DNA from 3 places in the Escherichia sp. HH091_1A genome. Region 3 is predicted to be linked to each of the others. Evidence: predicted binding sites of a transcription regulator. Region 3 holds the regulator's gene; each other region holds the start of a gene.
The links. Region 3 encodes PurR, which represses purine synthesis genes. Its sites were predicted from a motif close to CANGCAAACGTTTGCNTG; they were not measured.
Positions count from the first base shown of each region.

Region 1 (5,062 bases), 2.6 Mb from region 3:
AACGGCCGCTTCGGCTTCTTCCAGCGTCATCGCTACGATAACGCCTTTCCCGGCAGCCAGACCGTCCGCTTTAATGACGATTGGCGCGCCTTTCTCACGCAGATACGCCAGTGCAGGTTCTACCTCGGTGAAGTTCTGGTATTCCGCCGTAGGGATCTTATGGCGGGCCAGGAAATCCTTGGTAAACGCTTTCGAGCCTTCCAGTTGTGCGGCGCCTGCGGTTGGTCCGAAGATTTTCAGCCCGGCGGCGCGGAAGGTATCGACCACGCCTTTCACCAGCGGCGCTTCCGGGCCGACGATGGTTAAATCTACCTTTTCATTTTGCGCGAAATCTAGCAGTGCCGGGATATCGGTCACGCCGATAGCGACGTTTTGCAGCGCGGGTTCCAGTGCAGTGCCTGCGTTACCCGGAGCAACAAAAACAGTCTCAACCAGCGGCGACTGGGCCGCTTTCCAGGCCAGCGCGTGCTCGCGCCCGCCATTACCAATCACTAATACTTTCATCTGTCGCTCCATTAATGGCGGAAGTGGCGCATGTCGGTGAAGAGCATCGCAATACCGTGCTCGTCGGCGGCGGCAATCACTTCGTCATCACGGATAGAACCGCCAGGCTGGATTACGCAGGTCACGCCCGCAGCGGCCGCGGCATCAATACCGTCGCGGAACGGGAAGAATGCGTCAGAAGCCATTGACGAACCTTTCACTTCCAGGCCTTCATCGGCAGCTTTAATACCGGCGATTTTCGCGGAGTACACGCGGCTCATCTGGCCTGCGCCAATACCGATGGTCATATTGTTTTTGGCGTAGACAATGGCGTTAGATTTCACGAACTTCGCCACCTTCCAGCAGAACAGCGCATCACGCAGCTCCTGTTCGGTCGGCTGACGTTTGGTGACGACGCGCAGTTCTTCTGCACCAACCATCCCCAGGTCACGATCCTGAACCAGCAGACCGCCGTTCACGCGTTTGAAATCAAGGCCTGGAACACGCTCGGCCCACTGACCACATGTCAGGACACGTACGTTCTGTTTAGCGGCGGTGATTTTCAACGCTTCTTCGCTGGCGGACGGCGCAATAATCACTTCAACAAACTGACGAGAAATGATGGCCTGTGCGGTTTCAGCATCCAGCTCGCGGTTAAAGGCGATAATGCCGCCGAACGCCGAGGTGGGGTCGGTTTTATACGCGCGATCGTAAGCATCAAGAATGGAATTGCCGATAGCCACACCGCAAGGGTTGGCGTGCTTCACAATCACACATGCCGGCTCGGCGAACTCTTTCACGCACTCCAGCGCCGCATCGGTATCGGCGATGTTGTTATAAGAGAGGGCTTTACCCTGAACCTGGGTTGCGGTGGCAACGGAGGCTTCTTTCACATTCTCTTCTATATAGAAGGCAGCCTGCTGGTGGCTGTTCTCGCCGTAGCGCATATCCTGCTTCTTAATGAAGTTCAGGTTCAGCGTACGCGGGAAGCGACCGGCGGCTTCTTTGCTTTCACCGTGATAGGCTGGGACCATGCTGCCGAAGTAGTTGGCAATCATGCTGTCGTAGGCGGCGGTATGTTCAAAGGCTTTGATAGCGAGATCGAAACGGGTTGCAAGCGTCAGCGATGCTTCGTTGGCATCCATCTCTTTAATAATGGCGTCGTAGTCGCTGCTCTTCACCACGATTGCGACATCTTTATGGTTCTTGGCGGCGGAGCGCACCATCGTTGGACCACCGATATCGATGTTCTCAACCGCATCTTCCAGCGAGCAGCCTTCACGGGCAACGGTCTGGGCGAACGGATAGAGGTTAACAACTACCATATCGATAGGTTGGATCTGATGTTCTTCCATAATGGCATCGTCCTGGCCGCGACGGCCCAGAATGCCACCATGCACTTTTGGATGCAGGGTCTTCACGCGTCCATCCATCATCTCCGGGAAACCGGTGTAATCGGAAACTTCGGTTACCGGCAGACCCTTTTCTGCTAACAGACGGGCAGTGCCCCCTGTAGACAGCAGCTCCACACCGCGTGCGGAAAGTGCCTGGGCGAATTCGACGATACCGGCTTTGTCAGAAACACTGAGCAGAGCGCGGCGGACTGGACGACGTTGTTGCATGGTAAATCCCCTGGATTTGACTATTACAGAGAGCGTTAGCTGAATTTTTCGCGAAAAACTCAGCTAACGCCCCTAACGGGGCATCCTTATTTTTCGCCCGCATTGTAACGAAAACGTTTGCGCAACGCTCGCGAATTTTTCTCTTTCAATGGTGATCACAATTTTGACAGTGTTTACCGTGGGAAAAATACAGAAATTACATTGATGATTGTGGATAACTCTGTGCATAAAAAGGTATAAAGCGGGGTTTTGCTGGGGAATGCAGCAGTCAGTCATTTTTCTGCAATTTTTCTATTGCGGCCTGCGGAGAACTCCCTATAATGCGCCTCCATCGACACGGCGGATGTGAATCACTTCACACAAACAGCCGGTTCGGTTGAAGAGAAAAATCCTGAAATTCAGGGTTGACTCTGAAAGAGGAAAGCGTAATATACGCCACCTCGCGACAGTGAGCTGAAAGCCGCGTCGCAACTGCTCTTTAACAATTTATCAGACAATCTGTGTGGGCACTCGAAGATACGGATTCTTAACGTCGCAAGACGAAAAATGAATACCAAGTCTCAAGAGTGAACACGTAATTCATTACGAAGTTTAATTCTTTGAGCATCAAACTTTTAAATTGAAGAGTTTGATCATGGCTCAGATTGAACGCTGGCGGCAGGCCTAACACATGCAAGTCGAACGGTAACAGGAAGCAGCTTGCTGCTTTGCTGACGAGTGGCGGACGGGTGAGTAATGTCTGGGAAACTGCCTGATGGAGGGGGATAACTACTGGAAACGGTAGCTAATACCGCATAACGTCGCAAGACCAAAGAGGGGGACCTTCGGGCCTCTTGCCATCGGATGTGCCCAGATGGGATTAGCTAGTAGGTGGGGTAACGGCTCACCTAGGCGACGATCCCTAGCTGGTCTGAGAGGATGACCAGCCACACTGGAACTGAGACACGGTCCAGACTCCTACGGGAGGCAGCAGTGGGGAATATTGCACAATGGGCGCAAGCCTGATGCAGCCATGCCGCGTGTATGAAGAAGGCCTTCGGGTTGTAAAGTACTTTCAGCGGGGAGGAAGGGAGTAAAGTTAATACCTTTGCTCATTGACGTTACCCGCAGAAGAAGCACCGGCTAACTCCGTGCCAGCAGCCGCGGTAATACGGAGGGTGCAAGCGTTAATCGGAATTACTGGGCGTAAAGCGCACGCAGGCGGTTTGTTAAGTCAGATGTGAAATCCCCGGGCTCAACCTGGGAACTGCATCTGATACTGGCAAGCTTGAGTCTCGTAGAGGGGGGTAGAATTCCAGGTGTAGCGGTGAAATGCGTAGAGATCTGGAGGAATACCGGTGGCGAAGGCGGCCCCCTGGACGAAGACTGACGCTCAGGTGCGAAAGCGTGGGGAGCAAACAGGATTAGATACCCTGGTAGTCCACGCCGTAAACGATGTCGACTTGGAGGTTGTGCCCTTGAGGCGTGGCTTCCGGAGCTAACGCGTTAAGTCGACCGCCTGGGGAGTACGGCCGCAAGGTTAAAACTCAAATGAATTGACGGGGGCCCGCACAAGCGGTGGAGCATGTGGTTTAATTCGATGCAACGCGAAGAACCTTACCTGGTCTTGACATCCACGGAAGTTTTCAGAGATGAGAATGTGCCTTCGGGAACCGTGAGACAGGTGCTGCATGGCTGTCGTCAGCTCGTGTTGTGAAATGTTGGGTTAAGTCCCGCAACGAGCGCAACCCTTATCCTTTGTTGCCAGCGGTCCGGCCGGGAACTCAAAGGAGACTGCCAGTGATAAACTGGAGGAAGGTGGGGATGACGTCAAGTCATCATGGCCCTTACGACCAGGGCTACACACGTGCTACAATGGCGCATACAAAGAGAAGCGACCTCGCGAGAGCAAGCGGACCTCATAAAGTGCGTCGTAGTCCGGATTGGAGTCTGCAACTCGACTCCATGAAGTCGGAATCGCTAGTAATCGTGGATCAGAATGCCACGGTGAATACGTTCCCGGGCCTTGTACACACCGCCCGTCACACCATGGGAGTGGGTTGCAAAAGAAGTAGGTAGCTTAACCTTCGGGAGGGCGCTTACCACTTTGTGATTCATGACTGGGGTGAAGTCGTAACAAGGTAACCGTAGGGGAACCTGCGGTTGGATCACCTCCTTACCTTAAAGAACTGTACTTTGCAGTGCTCACACAGATTGTCTGATGAAAAGTGAATAGCAAGGCGTTTACGCGTTGGGAGTGAGGCTGAAGAGAATAAGGCCGTTCGCTTTCTATTAATGAAAGCTCACCCTACACGAAAATATCACGCAGCGCGTGATAAGCAATTTTCGTGTCCCCTTCGTCTAGAGGCCCAGGACACCGCCCTTTCACGGCGGTAACAGGGGTTCGAATCCCCTAGGGGACGCCACTTGCTGGTTTGTGAGTGAAAGTCGCCGACCTTAATATCGTTAAAGATGACTTACGAGTCATGTTTAAGATATTTGCTCTTTAAAAATCTGGATCAAGCTGAAAATTGAAACACTGAACAACGAGAGTTGTTCGTGAGTCTCTCAAATTTTCGCAACACGATGATGAATCGAAAGAAACATTTTCGGGTTGTGAGGTTAAGCGACTAAGCGTACACGGTGGATGCCCTGGCAGTCAGAGGCGATGAAGGACGTGCTAATCTGCGATAAGCGTCGGTAAGGTGATATGAACCGTTATAACCGGCGATTTCCGAATGGGGAAACCCAGTGTGATTCGTCACACTATCATTAACTGAATCCATAGGTTAATGAGGCGAACCGGGGGAACTGAAACATCTAAGTACCCCGAGGAAAAGAAATCAACCGAGATTCCCCCAGTAGCGGCGAGCGAACGGGGAGGAGCCCAGAGCCTGAATCAGTGTGTGTGTTAGTGGAAGCGTCTGGAAAGGCGCGCGATACAGGGTGACAGCCCCGTACACAAAAATGCACATATT
Region 1 covers NZ_AP025747.1:4,902,792-4,907,853, forward strand. The annotation lists gene purD (phosphoribosylamine--glycine ligase) at 1-504, opposite strand, end outside; gene purH (bifunctional phosphoribosylaminoimidazolecarboxamide formyltransferase/IMP cyclohydrolase) at 516-2,105, opposite strand; rRNA gene QUF14_RS24325 (16S ribosomal RNA) at 2,722-4,263, shown strand; tRNA gene QUF14_RS24330 (tRNA-Glu) at 4,435-4,510, shown strand; rRNA gene QUF14_RS24335 (23S ribosomal RNA) at 4,705-5,062, shown strand, end outside.
Region 1: a site for PurR is predicted at 2,212-2,229, ahead of purH (bifunctional phosphoribosylaminoimidazolecarboxamide formyltransferase/IMP cyclohydrolase). Genes of this name have one in related genera too.

Region 2 (5,062 bases), 1.4 Mb from region 3:
GCTGGGTAAAGGCCCCGGATTAACGCCGAGTCATGATGACACGCTGAGCGGAATGCTGCTGGCAGCCTGGTATTATGGCGCTTTAGATGCGCGCTCCGGTCGCCCGTTTTTTGCCTGTTCCGACAATCTTCAACTCGTTACCACGGCGGTGAGCGTTAATTATTTACGTTACGCCGCGCACGGCTATTTCGCCTCGCCACTCCTGCACTTTGTTCATGCTCTGAGTTGCCCGAAACGTACCGCTGTTGCGATTGATTCGCTGCTGGCGCTGGGGCATACGTCAGGGGCAGATACGCTGCTGGGGTTCTGGCTTGGTCAACAATTATTACAAGGAACACCATGAAAACACTGGTTGTAGCTCTTGGGGGCAATGCCTTACTCCAGCGCGGTGAGGCGCTGACGGCAGAAAATCAATATCGCAATATTGCCAGTGCTGTTCCCGCGCTGGCGCGCCTGGCGCGTACTTATCGGCTGGCGATTGTTCACGGCAACGGGCCGCAGGTGGGGCTGCTGGCGTTACAGAATCTGGCGTGGAAAGAGGTAGAACCGTATCCGCTGGATGTGCTGGTGGCGGAAAGCCAGGGCATGATTGGCTATATGCTGGCGCAGAGCTTGAGCGCACAGCCGCAGATGCCGCCTGTCACGACGGTGCTGACGCGCATTGAAGTTTCGCCTGATGATCCGGCGTTTTTGCAGCCAGAGAAGTTTATCGGTCCGGTTTATCAGCCAGAAGAACAAGAGGTACTGGAAGCGGCTTATGGCTGGCAGATGAAACGTGATGGTAAATATTTACGCCGGGTGGTGGCATCTCCGCAACCGCGTAAAATTCTCGACAGTGAAGCCATCGAGTTGTTGCTCAAAGAGGGGCATGTGGTGATTTGCAGTGGCGGCGGCGGTGTTCCGGTGACGGATGACGGAGCAGGGAGTGAAGCGGTGATTGATAAAGATCTCGCCGCGGCGCTGCTTGCCGAGCAGATTAATGCCGATGGACTGGTGATCCTCACCGATGCTGACGCGGTTTATGAAAACTGGGGAACGCCGCAGCAACGCGCCATTCGCCATGCCACACCGGATGAGTTAGCGCCATTTGCCAAAGCCGATGGGGCGATGGGACCGAAGGTGACGGCGGTAAGTGGCTATGTCAGAAGCCGTGGTAAACCTGCGTGGATTGGGGCGTTATCGCGGATTGAAGAGACGCTGGCGGGCGAAGCGGGGACCTGTATTTCGCTGTCGTGATGGGAGCATCCAGCATATGGCACACCATGCCTGATGCGACGCTTGACGCGTCTTATCAGGCCTACAATGGGTACCGGATTGGTAGTCGGATAAGGCGTTCACGCCGCATCCGGTAATCGGCGCACCATGCCTGATGCGACGCTTGACGCGTCTTATCAGGCCTACAATGGGTACCGGATTAGTAGGCCGGATAAGGCGTTCACGCCGCATCCGGCAGGAATATGAGTACCAGGTTAACTGAACTTACTCTGCGCCCACATCACGCCGCTGGCATACTCTGGCGGCAGCAGCGGGATTAATGCTTCCAGCGTCGCGGTCAGACGCGATGTGTCGCTGTCGGTCAAATTCAGATGCCCCACTTTACGGCCCGGACGCACTTCTTTGTCGTACCAGTGCAGATGCACCAGCGGCAGTTTCAGCCAGTCATAATTCACATCGCTACCAATCAGGTTGATCATCACCGACGGGCTATTGACCACCGGTTGCGGTAACGGCAGATCGGTAATTGCCCGCAGATGCAGCTCAAACTGGCTGATGCTGGCACCGTTTTGCGTCCAGTGACCACTGTTATGTACACGCGGAGCCAGTTCGTTGATCAGCAGACCTTGCGGCGTGACAAAACACTCCATCGCCATCACGCCCACATAGCCCAGCTCCTGCATAATCGCCGACAGCATCTCTTCGGCCTGCGCCTGCTGCTGTGCGTTGGCCTGCGGGAAAGCGACGCTGGTGCGCAAAATACCATCCTGATGCAGGTTATGCGTCAGCGGATAAAACACAGTGCTGCCATCAAAGCCGCGCGCGCCAACCAGCGATACTTCACCAGTGAAGTTAATGCCCTGCTCGACAATACATTCGCCGTAGCATTCAGTCGGTAACTGTGCGGTTTCATCGGCGTGTAAACGCCATTGACCGCGACCGTCATAGCCACCAGTGCGACGCTTAACAATCGCCAGTTCACCTAAACGATCAAACACCGCAGGCCACTCACTGCGATCGGCAAGTAACTGCCACGGTGCAGTCGGCAGGTGAAGCTTGTCGAAAAGCTGCTTCTGAGTCAGACGGTCGGCAATAATTGGGAACACATCGCGGTTCACAAAGGCTGGATGGCGTGCCAACTCGCGCGTTAATGCGGTTTCCGGCCAGCGTTCGATCTCAGCGGTAATCACGCTTTGTTGAAAGGGCACCGCCGCCGGTTCAGCGTCCAGCCCGACCGGCCAGACAGCAATGCCTAACGGTTCGCCTGCCTGGCGCAACATACGTCCTAACTGCCCGTTACCGAGGACGCAAACCTGTTTCATGCCGCACCTCGCGGGTCCGGGTTTTCCAGCACTTCATCAGTCTGGGCTTTGCGCCAGTCATTCAAACGCTGGTGCAGTTCTTTATCATGAGTTGCAAGAATTTGTGCTGCCAGTAACGCCGCGTTTGCCGCGCCAGCTTTACCTATCGCCAGCGTACCCACCGGAATGCCGCGCGGCATTTGTACGATGGAGTAGAGGCTATCGACACCGCTCAGTGCGGCGCTCTGTACTGGCACACCCAGCACTGGCACCAGCGTTTTGGCGGCAATCATGCCCGGCAGGTGCGCTGCGCCGCCTGCGCCCGCAATAATCACCTGATAACCGTTCTCTTCGGCACTTTCGGCGAAGCTGAACAGTTTATCGGGGGTGCGGTGAGCAGAAACCACTTCAACGTGGTGCGGGACATTCAGGATTTCGAAGATTTCGGCGGCGAACTGCATGGTAGCCCAGTCGCTTTTGGACCCCATCACGATGGCGACACGCGCCGGATTATTGCGGGAAGACATGCGTCTTAAAACTCCTGTGGTGCACAACTCTCGGCTTTAGAGGGCACAGAGAATAGCACGGAAAGAGAGCAAGGAAAACGGTTGCGCGGCTATGAAATCAGCAAAGTTGCGCGTTTTTTAAAATGGAAAATGGATCAACTCAACGTCATCCGCCGTGACTTTCACCATCGAACCTTCCGTATGCCAGGCACCCAGTACCACGCGGAAAGCAGGTTGCTGATTGGCGATCAGTTCATGCACCGCCGGGCGATGGGTATGCCCGTGAATCAACCATTGCACCTGATGTTTTTCCATCGCACTGACCACCGCGTTTTGGTTAACGTCCATGATCGCCAACGATTTACTGCTGTTGGCTTCTTTGCTGTTCGCTCGCATTCGCGCGGCAATGCGTTTGCGCACAAACAACGGCAGGGCGAGGAATAGCGTTTGCAGCCACGGCTTATGGACTTTGGCGCGAAAAGCCTGATAACCGATGTCATCGGTGCACAGCGTGTCGCCATGCATAATCAACACCCGACGACCATAAAGTTCGAGCACTTTTTCTTCCGGCAATAACGTCATGCCACTCTCACGGGCAAAGCGTTTGCCAAGCAGAAAATCACGGTTGCCATGAATGAAATAACAGGGAACGCCGGAATCGGATACCGCTTTGATCGCTGCGGCCATCTGGCGATGGAGTGGGTTGGGATCGTCATCGCCAATCCATGCTTCAAACAGATCGCCAAGAATATACAGCGCGTCGGCCTTGCGGGCTTCCCCCGCTAAAAAACGCAGAAAACCGGCGGTGATCGCCGGTTCTTCCACGCAGAGATGAAGATCTGCAATAAAGAGTGTCGCCACGATTACTCGCTAACGGTCACGCTTTCAATGATAACGTCTTCTTTAGGCACGTCCTGGTGCATACCGCTACGACCGGTTGCTACACCTTTGATTTTGTCTACCACGTCCATGCCTTCAACCACTTCAGCAAACACGCAGTAACCCCAACCTTGCAGGCTTTCGCCAGAGAAGTTCAGGAAGTCGTTATCAACCACGTTGATGAAGAACTGTGCAGTTGCAGAGTGCGGTGCCTGAGTACGGGCCATTGCCAGCGTACCGCGGGTGTTTTTCAGACCGTTGTTGGCTTCGTTTTTGATCGGTTCTTTGGTGGCTTTTTGCTTCATGCCTGGCTCAAAACCGCCGCCCTGAATCATAAAGCCGTTGATAACACGGTGGAAAATGGTGTTGTTGTAAAAACCTTCGCGGCAGTAGTCCAGGAAGTTTTTAACTGTTTCAGGTGCTTTATCGTCAAAAGTTTTGATGACAATATCGCCGTGATTGGTGTGGAAAGTAACCATTTTTGCATCCTGTTCCGTTTGATTGGTGCTTCAACCCGATTCGGGTCATATATAGGGTGGTGTTATAGCATAACCGCACGATCGGATCATCACGCAATGTATGCTGATTCGCGCGGGAAATATGGGTATTATACGCAACTCAATTACCCACACATGTCTAAACGGAATCTTCGATGCTAAAAATCTTCAATACTCTGACACGCCAAAAAGAGGAATTTAAGCCTATTCACGCCGGGGAAGTCGGCATGTACGTGTGTGGAATCACCGTTTACGATCTCTGTCATATCGGTCACGGGCGTACCTTTGTTGCCTTTGACGTGGTTGCACGCTATTTGCGTTTCCTCGGCTATAAGCTGAAGTATGTGCGCAACATTACCGATATCGACGACAAAATCATCAAGCGTGCCAATGAAAATGGCGAAAGCTTTGTAGCGCTGGTGGATCGCATGATCGCCGAAATGCACAAAGATTTTGATGCTTTGAATATTCTGCGCCCGGATATGGAACCGCGTGCGACGCACCATATCGCAGAAATTATTGAACTCACTGAACAACTGATCGCCAAAGGTCACGCTTATGTGGCGGACAACGGCGACGTGATGTTCGACGTACCGACCGATCCAACTTATGGCGTGCTGTCGCGTCAGGATCTCGACCAGCTGCAGGCAGGCGCGCGCGTTGA
Region 2 covers NZ_AP025747.1:666,524-671,585, forward strand. The annotation lists gene QUF14_RS03005 (oxamate carbamoyltransferase subunit AllH family protein) at 1-343, shown strand, start outside; gene QUF14_RS03010 (carbamate kinase) at 340-1,236, shown strand; gene purK (5-(carboxyamino)imidazole ribonucleotide synthase) at 1,470-2,537, opposite strand; gene purE (5-(carboxyamino)imidazole ribonucleotide mutase) at 2,534-3,043, opposite strand; gene lpxH (UDP-2,3-diacylglucosamine diphosphatase) at 3,161-3,883, opposite strand; gene ppiB (peptidylprolyl isomerase B) at 3,886-4,380, opposite strand; gene cysS (cysteine--tRNA ligase) at 4,554-5,062, shown strand, end outside.
Region 2: a site for PurR is predicted at 3,114-3,131, ahead of purE (5-(carboxyamino)imidazole ribonucleotide mutase). Genes of this name have one in related genera too.

Region 3 (5,062 bases):
CCAATATTGACTGATGAAGACAGACCAGGCGCTTCACTGGCGACACGCATCACGCGCATCTGTAACGGCGGTACGACCGCAAAGGTTGCTGCTCCCCACACCACCATGCTAATAGCTGCGCCAAACTCATTGCGGGCCAGGAACGGGATTGCCAGCATAATCACCATCAGCAGCAACAAAAAGCCTTTCAACGTGCCGTTAACTGAACGATCTGCCAGTTTGCCGCCGAGATAGTTCCCAATAGAGAACCCGACACCAATCAGCACCAGCATTGCCGTGACGAACACCGGTGTTGCGTGGGTAATACTTTGCAGTACCGGAGAGATATAGGTGTAGAGGGTAAACATGGCGCCAGCTCCCAGCACCGTCGTCAGCAATGCAGACAGCACCTGCGGACGCATTAATACCGCCAGCTCTTTTTTCACTTCAGGTCGCGCCCCTGCGCCACCTTTAGGTAATGAGAAGAACAGACTTACCATTGAAATCACGCCCAGCCCCGCCGTTGCCAGAAATGACATCCGCCAGCCGATGGTTTCACCCAACCAGGTCGCCGCCGGCACGCCACCGATATTTGCCAGGGTTAACCCCATAAACATAGTGGCAACTGCGCTGGCCTGTTTATGTTTTGGCACCACGCTTGCGGCCACGACTGAACCCAAACCAAAAAATGCTCCGTGATTCAGGCTGGTCAAAATGCGTGAAAGCATCAGGGTCATATAATCCGGCGCGATGGCGGAAAGTACGTTGCCGAGCGTGAAAATCGCCATCAGGAAAATCAACGCACTGCGGCGGGCACGATGAGAAAGTAGAAGCGTCATCAGCGGCGCGCCCACCATTACGCCAACTGCATAGGCACTGATTAACATTCCGGCAGCAGGAATCGAGACATCCACACCGCGCGCAATGACGGGCAACAAGCCCATTGGCGAGAACTCCGTTGTCCCGATACCAAACGCGCCAATCGCCAGCGCCAGCAACGGATAGTTAATTTTCATGCCTTATCTCCACCTCTTCGCGTCATTACGCGATATTCATTAAAGTGGCGAAAGCATGACAGCAATCACAAAAAAATGAAAATAACAAAAAGAGAAAACACTTTTGCCATTTTGCTAACAAACAGGAAGGAGATGCGAGGGAGAACGCGCTCCCTCGAGAGGAAATCAGTGCAGCGCGGCAGTCAAACCCACGGCCACGATCAAACCGAGGACGATAATCGTTGTTACCAGTGAAAATTTAAGGTCGGTGCTCATCAAGTTTTCTCCTTTTTTATTACCACACAAAAAGTGATATTACGCATTTTTACACACTGTGATGAAAAAATCTCCCGTCATTTATAATGATAAGTGTTTTTACCACTTCCCCTTTTCGTCAAGATCGGCCAAAATTCCACGCTTACACTATTTGCGTACTGGCCATTGACCCCTTCCTGACGCTCCGTGTCGTTTTTCCGGCGTACCGCAACACTTTTGTTGTGCGTAAGGTGTGTAAAGGCAAACGTTTACCTTGCGATTTTGCAGGAGCTGAAGTTAGGGTCTGGAGTGAAATGGAATGGCAACAATAAAAGATGTAGCGAAACGAGCAAACGTTTCCACTACAACTGTGTCACACGTAATCAACAAAACACGTTTCGTCGCTGAAGAAACGCGCAACGCCGTGTGGGCAGCGATTAAAGAATTACACTACTCCCCTAGCGCGGTGGCGCGTAGCCTGAAGGTTAACCACACCAAGTCTATCGGTTTGCTGGCGACCAGCAGCGAAGCGGCCTATTTTGCCGAGATCATTGAAGCGGTTGAAAAAAATTGCTTCCAGAAAGGTTACACCCTGATTCTGGGTAATGCGTGGAACAATCTTGAGAAACAGCGGGCTTATCTGTCGATGATGGCGCAAAAACGCGTCGATGGTCTGCTGGTGATGTGTTCTGAGTACCCAGAGCCGTTGCTGACGATGCTGGAAGAGTATCGCCATATCCCAATGGTGGTAATGGACTGGGGTGAAGCAAAAGCTGACTTCACCGATGCGGTCATTGATAACGCGTTCGAAGGCGGCTACATGGCCGGGCGTTATCTGATTGAACGCGGTCACCGCGAAATCGGCGTTATCCCCGGCCCGCTGGAACGTAACACTGGCGCAGGCCGCCTTGCCGGTTTTATGAAGGCAATGGAAGAAGCGATGATCAAAGTGCCGGAAAGCTGGATTGTACAGGGTGACTTTGAACCTGAATCCGGTTATCGCGCCATGCAGCAAATACTGTCGCAGCCGCATCGCCCTACTGCCGTCTTCTGTGGTGGCGATATCATGGCAATGGGCGCACTTTGTGCTGCTGATGAAATGGGTCTGCGCGTCCCGCAGGATGTTTCGCTGATCGGTTATGATAACGTGCGCAACGCCCGCTATTTTACGCCGGCGCTGACCACGATCCATCAGCCAAAAGATTCGCTGGGTGAAACAGCGTTCAACATGCTGTTGGATCGTATCGTCAACAAACGTGAAGAACCGCAGTCCATTGAAGTGCATCCGCGCTTGATTGAACGCCGCTCCGTGGCTGACGGCCCGTTCCGAGACTATCGTCGTTAATCACCCGTTGCGGGAGTCTCTTCCGGCTCCCGCAGCCACTCCTTATTCAGCGTCTCACTATCGCCGAGATACTCAAGCAACCAGGTTAACGCAGGCGACATATCATTTTGCTGCCATGTCAGACAACATGCCGAATCCGGAAAGGGGTTTTCCAGTTCTAATGCTACCCACTTCCCCTCATTAAGCCACGGTTTGGCGAAATGTGTTGGCACCATCCCTATGCATAATCCTGCCGAGATACAGGTTGCCGATGATTCCCAGTCAGGCACGACAAGTCTTTTTTGGTTATCCAGCAACCAGGTAATACGTTTAGGTAGCGTTCGTGAGGTGTCTTCGCGCACCAATGACGGCCAGTTGCGCAACGTATCATCGCTGAACGGGCCATCCATCAACGCCAGCGGGTGGTGGCTGGCAACAACGCAACTCCAGCTTAGCATCCCCATATCCCGGAAGGCATAACGACCGCCTACCGGAATCGCGCGTGTTGCGCCAATCGCCAGTTCCACGCGCCCGTCGGAAAGCGCATCCCAGACACCGTTGAACACTTCCTGAAAGACAAGAAGTTCGACATCATCAAAATGGCGATAAAAATCAACGATCATCTGCCGTGTACGTTCTGGCCTGACAATATTATCCACTGCGATAGCTAACTGACCGCGCCAGCCGTTCGCTATCTGCTGACATTGCTGCCGAGTGATCTGCATTTTTTTGACAACAGAGCGCCCTTCTTTGAGAAACCACGCCCCGGCAGCGGTCAGTTCCACATCACGGTGACGTCGTTCAAACAGAGGCACCGCCAGCCACTCTTCCAGCTGACGCACGGTATAGCTGACCGCAGAAGGAACGCGATGCAACTCCTGGGCTGCAGCGCTAAAACTACCATTACGCGCTACCGCATCAACAACTTCGAGTGAATATTCTGACCACATAGTCTGCCTGCAAAATTTTTGAAACCAGTCATCAAATATTACCGTTTCACAACACTAATTTCACTCCCTACACTTTGCGGCGGTGTTTAATTGAGAGATTTAGAGAATATACATGCAACCTGGGAAAAGATTTTTAGTCTGGCTGGCAGGTTTGAGCGTACTCGGTTTTCTGGCAACCGATATGTATCTGCCTGCTTTCGCCGCCATACAGGCCGACCTGCAAACGCCTGCGTCTGCTGTCAGTGCCAGCCTTAGTCTGTTCCTTGCCGGATTTGCCGCAGCCCAGCTTCTGTGGGGGCCGCTCTCCGACCGTTATGGTCGTAAACCGGTGTTATTCATCGGCCTGACAATTTTTGCGTTAGGTAGTCTGGGGATGCTGTGGGTTGAAAACGCCGCCACGCTGCTGGTATTGCGTTTTGTACAGGCTGTAGGTGTCTGCGCCGCGGCGGTTATCTGGCAAGCGTTAGTGACGGATTATTATCCTTCACAGAAAGTTAACCGTATTTTTGCGACCATCATGCCGCTGGTGGGTCTATCTCCGGCACTGGCTCCTCTGTTAGGAAGCTGGCTGCTGGTCCATTTTTCCTGGCAGGCGATATTCGCCACCCTGTTTGCCATTACCGTGGTGCTGATTCTGCCTATTTTCTGGCTCAAACCCACGACGAAGGCCCGTAACAATAGTCAGGATGGTCTGACCTTTACCGATCTGCTACGTTCTAAAACCTATCGCGGCAACGTGCTGGTATACGCGGCCTGTTCAGCCAGTTTTTTTGCATGGCTGACCGGTTCACCGTTCATCCTTAGCGAAATGGGTTACAGCCCGGCAGTGATTGGTTTAAGCTATGTCCCGCAAACTATCGCGTTTCTGATTGGTGGCTATGGCTGTCGCGCCGCACTACAAAAATGGCAAGGCAAGCAGTTATTACCGTGGTTGCTGGTGCTGTTTGCTGTCAGCGTCATTGCGACCTGGGCTGCGGGCTTCATTAGCCATGTGTCGCTGGCCGAAATCCTGATCCCATTCTGTGTGATGGCGATTGCCAACGGCGCGATCTACCCGATTGTTGTCGCCCAGGCACTGCGTCCTTTCCCACATGCAACTGGTCGCGCCGCAGCGTTGCAGAACACTCTACAACTGGGTCTGTGCTTCCTCGCAAGTCTGGTAGTGTCCTGGCTTATCAGTATCAGTACGCCATTGCTCACCACCACCAGCGTGATGTTATCAACAGTAGTGCTGGTCGCTCTCGGTTACATGATGCAACGCAGTGAAGAAGTGGATTGCCAGAGCCATGGCAATGCCGAAGTGGCGCATAGCGAATCACACTGATCTATATCGATATGCTTATACTTAGGCTGCTAACAAAATTTTGTTGTATGATTGAAATTAGCGGCCTATACTAATTTCGAGTTGTTAAGACTACGATAAATATTATGTTTTTATGGGGACAGGAACGTTCCCTACTCACTATGGATGGTCATTTCGGCAAGGGTTCCTCCTTTCCCTCTGTTCTACGTCGGATTATAGACTCGCAGTTTTTTCTGCGAGATTTCTCACAAAGCCC
Region 3 covers NZ_AP025747.1:2,043,089-2,048,150, forward strand. The annotation lists gene QUF14_RS10150 (MFS transporter) at 1-995, opposite strand, end outside; gene cydH (cytochrome bd-I accessory subunit CydH) at 1,161-1,250, opposite strand; gene purR (HTH-type transcriptional repressor PurR) at 1,549-2,574, shown strand; gene punR (DNA-binding transcriptional activator PunR) at 2,571-3,503, opposite strand; gene punC (purine nucleoside transporter PunC) at 3,616-4,827, shown strand.